2 regions of the Massilia sp. LC238 genome follow, and region 2 is predicted to be linked to the other one. Evidence: predicted binding sites of a transcription regulator. Region 2 holds the regulator's gene; the other holds the start of a gene.
What was found. The regulator FNR, encoded in region 2, switches genes on or off when oxygen is low (the NO sensors DNR and NnrR bind a similar motif). The targets are predictions, from matches to a motif close to TTGATNNNNATCAA.
Positions count from the first base shown of each region.

Region 1 (2,392 bases), on a different contig from region 2:
GGATCCGCCACGAACGGCGAATCGTTCCGGGTGCGCATGCTATAGTCGGCAGCACCACAGGAGGCGCCCATGGACACCCGCATCCAGCGCATTGCCATCGTCACCGGGGGCGGCGACGCTCCGGGCCTGAACGCCGTGATCCGCGCGGTGGTGCTCGCATCCAGCCGGCACGGCTGGGAATGCTGGGGCATCCGCGACGGTTTCAACGGCCTGCTCGCGCCCGCCACCTGCCTGGGCGAGCCGGTCCTGCGCCTGTCGCCCGACGCCGTGCACGGCATCGCGCACCTCGGCGGCACCATCCTCGGCAGCACCAACCGCGGCAACCCGCTGCGCTACCCGGTCCAGGGCGCGGCCGGCATGGTGGAGCAGGACCGCAGCGCCGAGCTGGTCGGCCTGTGCCGGGGGCGCGGCTTCGACGCGCTGGTGATGGTCGGCGGCGACAGCTCGATGGAAATCGCCGCCTGCCTGCAGCGCCAGGGCTTGCCGGTGGTCGGCGTGCCCAAGACCATCGACAACGACCTCGACGCCACCAACCAGACCTTCGGCTTCGATACGGCGGCCGGCTTCGCCACCGAATGCATCGACCGCCTGCACACCACCGCCGACAGCCAGCACCGCGTGATGGTGGTCGAGGTGATGGGACGCTACGCCGGCTGGATCGCACTGCAGGCCGGCATGGCCGGGGGCGCCCATGCGATCCTGCTTCCCGAGATCCCTTTCGACCTCGAGGTGGTGGCCGAAGCCATCGGACGGCGCGACGCCGCCGGCCGGCGCCATGCGATCGTGGTGGCCGCCGAAGGGGCGCAGCCGCTCGGCGGCGAGCGCGCACGGCTGGCGGCCGCCGGCGGCGGGCATGCAGAGCGCCTGGGCGGCATCGGGGCCTGGGTCGAGGCGCAGCTGGCGCAGCGCACCGGCAAGGAATGCCGCAGCGTGGTGCTGGGCCACCTGCTGCGCGGCGGCAGTCCGTCGGCTTTCGACCGCGTGGTGGCGGCGCGCTTCGGCGCTTGCGCGGTGCGCGCGCTGGCGCGCGGCGAGTCCGGCGTGATGGTGGCGCTGGGTGGCCAGGAGATCGGCACCGTGCCCCTGGGCGAGGTGGCGGGCCGCAGCAAGCGGGTGCCGCTCGACGGCGATATGGTGCGCACGGCGCGCGAGCTCGGCATCTGCTTCGGCGACCGGGCAGTTTGCTAGGCTTGCCAAAGCATCAAGACATCGGTTCGATTTTGATTTAAATCAAAGATTTTTAGCATGCGCGAGGACAGACTGGTCCTCAACCGTTCGTCCACCCTGTCTGGAGATTGCCATGTACCGACGTATCCTGGTCCCGACCGACGGGTCGCCCGTTTCCGAAGCGGCGGTCGATGCCGCCATCGAGTTCGTTTACGGCCGCGAGGGCAGCGAGATCGTGGCGCTGTCCGTCGCAGTTCCCGAACCCACCTTCCAGTCGCTCGAAGGCGCCATGGCCTACGATCCGGGCCTGCAGATGGACGTGCTGCTGGAGCATGCCCAGCGCTATGTCGATGCCATCGCCGCGCGCTGCGCCAAGGCGGGCGTGGCCTGCACGGCGCTGACCTGCAGCGCGCTCGACCCCGCCGAGGCGATCGCCGATACCGTCCGCGAGCAGCAATGCGACCTGATCGTCATGGGTTCGCACGGCCGGCGCGGCCTGAGCCGTCTGCTGGCCGGCAGCGTGACCCAGGCCGTGCTCGCAGGCGCGCCGGTGCCGGTCATGGTCTTGCGGCCAGCCGCCGGCGCCGGCTAAGAGCGGCCACGTGCAGATGGGGAAACAGCGTCCGGCCGCATCTCCATTCCGGGCCGCGCGCCTGACCGGCGCGCTCGCGCCCGACGACGAACGCGAATTCGGCCTGGCGCTCGACCGCAGCCTGTCCGGCATGCTGCCGGCGCTCGGAGGCTTGTTCGGTCTCGGCGTGCTGCTGTTCAGCGCATGGGACTACTGGATCTCTCCCCAGCAGGCCGCCACCACTGCGCTAATCCGGCTGGGCCTGGTCCTGATCGGCGCCATCGGCTATCGGGACTGGGACGGGCGCATCCCGCTCGCCTGGCGCTGTGCCCTGGTCTACATCACCCATGCCGGCGCAATGATCCTCAGCGCCGCCCTGCTGCCCGATGGCCTGTTGCTGGCGCTGCCGGCGATCACGGGGGTGATGTTCCCGCTGGCCCTGGTCGAACCGCGCCTGCTTCGCTTGTCCGCGCTGGCCCTGGTGCCGAGCCTGCTATTCCTCGGGTTGGCGGCAGCGCAGTTGCCGGAGCCGGCCTTCGCCAGCAGCGTGCTGGCCTACCTCGTGATGCTCGGCCTGGTGGCGGAGGTGGCGCGCTTCCAGGGACGGCTGGTGCGAAGGAATTTCCTGGCCGAGCGCGCCTTGCGCCATGCAGC
Region 1 covers NZ_JNNN01000083.1:34,862-37,253, forward strand. Annotated here, with positions in the region: gene FG94_RS25050 (6-phosphofructokinase) at 70-1,188, shown strand; gene FG94_RS25055 (universal stress protein) at 1,301-1,759, shown strand; gene FG94_RS26310 (GGDEF domain-containing protein) at 1,776-2,392, shown strand, end outside.
Region 1: FG94_RS25055 (universal stress protein) is a predicted target of FNR. The motif match lies at 1,221-1,234, and genes of this name have one in related genera.

Region 2 (2,392 bases):
GGTGCGCTTCACCGCCAACCAGGAAGGCCTGATCTGGGTGCACGAGTACGGCCACAACTGCGGCCTGCCCCACCGTACCGACGACCCGCGCGCGGTCATGTACCCGTCCGTCGGCGCCGACCACAACGTGGTCAACGCGGCCGAGTCCTCGGCCTTCCTTTCGGGCCCGCTCAGCATCAGCGGCAAGGTGATGGCCGCCGGCGGCTGCTCCTGCGGTGCGGGCGGCCTGGCGCTGCCAGCCGACGTGCGCGACTTCGTCTCCCAGCACTGGATCGAGGGCGTGCCATGGGAGCTGGCCTCGCAGTACGGCGAGAAGGACGCCCGCCTGCTGCTGGACTGGCTGGTGAACGAGCCGGAGAAGCACGAGGAGTTCCTGACCCAGATCGTGGCCACCCTCGGCTACATCGGCAGCGAGATCGCGGTCCAGCCGATGATCGACTTCGTCGAAAGTGCGCGCGCCGGCCGTGCCGTGTTCAATGCCAGGAACACGGCCCTGCTGCGCCTCGGCGACCTGGCCAACCGCTCCGGCAGCCGCGCGGCGCTCGATTTCCTGGCGCGGGTCGCCGGCGACATGGACCTGGCGCGTACGCTGGCGGCGCCCCAGGCCAGCGCCGAGCTGCAGGCGGCCAAGGCGCTGCAGGACGTGGTGGCGCCGAGCCTCGACACCCTGGCCGCCGAGCTGGCGGTGTCGGCCACCTTCGGGCTGGCGCTGGCGGGCACGGCGCAATCGCAGCAGGCCGTGGAAGCGCTCAAGGGGAACGCCGACGCCTTCGCGACCGTGAACCAGGCGGCCCAGGAAGCCGCCGAGATCGCCGCGACCGTGCGCGCCAAGGGCCGCCAGGAGTACTACAGGATGAAGGCGGAACACCGGCATCACCTGTAATCGGGCTTGTATTTTAGAAATGAAACCCGCGGACGCGGCCTTTGTCTATAATGGCCGCGTCCGCATTTTCGTTTCCCTGCCATGAACCAACCCATCTCGCTCCCGGGCGAAGCGAAGGTCATCCAGGCCCTCAAGGCCAGCTGCAGCGCGTGCAGCATGCACCAGCTGTGCCTGCCGATGGGCCTCGAGGATGCCGACATCAATCGCCTCGACCAGATCATCGGCCGCCGCCGCCGGCTCGCGCGCGACGAGCGCCTCTACGCCATGGGCGAGCCCTTCCGGAACCTGTACGCGGTGCGCTTCGGCCATTTCAAGACCTATCAGGTCAACGCCGCCGGCGAAGCCCAGATCACCGGCTTCCAGATGGCCGGCGAACTGCTGGGCATGGACGCCATCAGCGGCACCCACCACTGCGACGCCGTGGCCCTCGAGGACAGCGAGGTGTGCGAGATCCCGTTCTCGCGCCTGGAAGAGCTGTTCGGCCACGTGCCGGCCCTGCTGCGCCACTTCCACCGCATCATGAGCCAGGAGATCACGCGCGAACAGAACGTCATGCTGCTGCTCGGCAATATGCGGGCGGAGCAGCGTTTCGCCGTCTTCCTGGTCAACCTGTCGGCACGCTACGCGGCGCGCGGCTATTCGCCGCACAGCTTCCAGCTGCGCATGTCGCGCGAAGACATCGGCAACTACCTCGGGCTCACCATCGAAAGCATCAGCCGCCTGCTGTCGCGCTTCAAGAAGCAGGGCTGGCTGCAGGTCGACAAGCGCGAAGTCACCCTGCTCGACCCGGCCAAGCTCAAGGCGCTGGCGGCCGGCACCGACGTCTGCAGCCCGATGGGCTAGCGACACCGCCATGGCCGCTGCCCTGCTCGACCTGCATCTACGCAGCTATGGCGCCGCGCGCAGCTCGGACCGCCACGAGTTCGGCCAGCTGGTGCTGCCCGTGAGCGGCGAAGTCGCCCTGGAAATCGAAGGCCGCCAGGCCAGGCTCGATCCGCTGCGCGTGGCGGTGGTGGCGCCCGGCGCCTGGCACTCGCAGTGCAGCCCGGTGGCCAACCGGTCGCTGATCGTCGACCTGGGACCGGATACCTTCGCGCAAGGACCCTGGCAGCGCCTGCTCGAGCAGCCCTTCGGCGCCATCGGTCCCGCAGCGCGCAAGCTGGTCGAATTCATGGGCATCATGGCCGCCACCGCCCCGCCCGCGCCTTCCGTGCTGGCCGGCTGGACCCCGCTGCTGCTCGACACCCTGGTGCTGGGGGCGCCCGCGCCAAGCTCGCGCCTGGCCGCCCTGCTCGCCCGCATCGAGGCCGAACCCGGCCTGCCGTGGACCACCGAGGCCATGGCGCGCGCCTGCAGCCTGAGCGTCAGCCGCCTGCATGCGCTGTTTCGCGAAGAGCGCGACAGCACGCCCCACGACTGGCTGCTGGACTGCCGCCTGCGCCATGCCTGCGAATGGCTGCGTGCGACGGCGCGCCCGGTGGCCGAAATCGCGCTGGCAGCGGGCTTTTC
Region 2 covers NZ_JNNN01000025.1:38,403-40,794, reverse strand. Annotated here, with positions in the region: gene FG94_RS05535 (hypothetical protein) at 1-883, shown strand, start outside; gene fnr (fumarate/nitrate reduction transcriptional regulator Fnr) at 965-1,726, shown strand; gene FG94_RS05525 (AraC family transcriptional regulator) at 1,737-2,392, shown strand, end outside.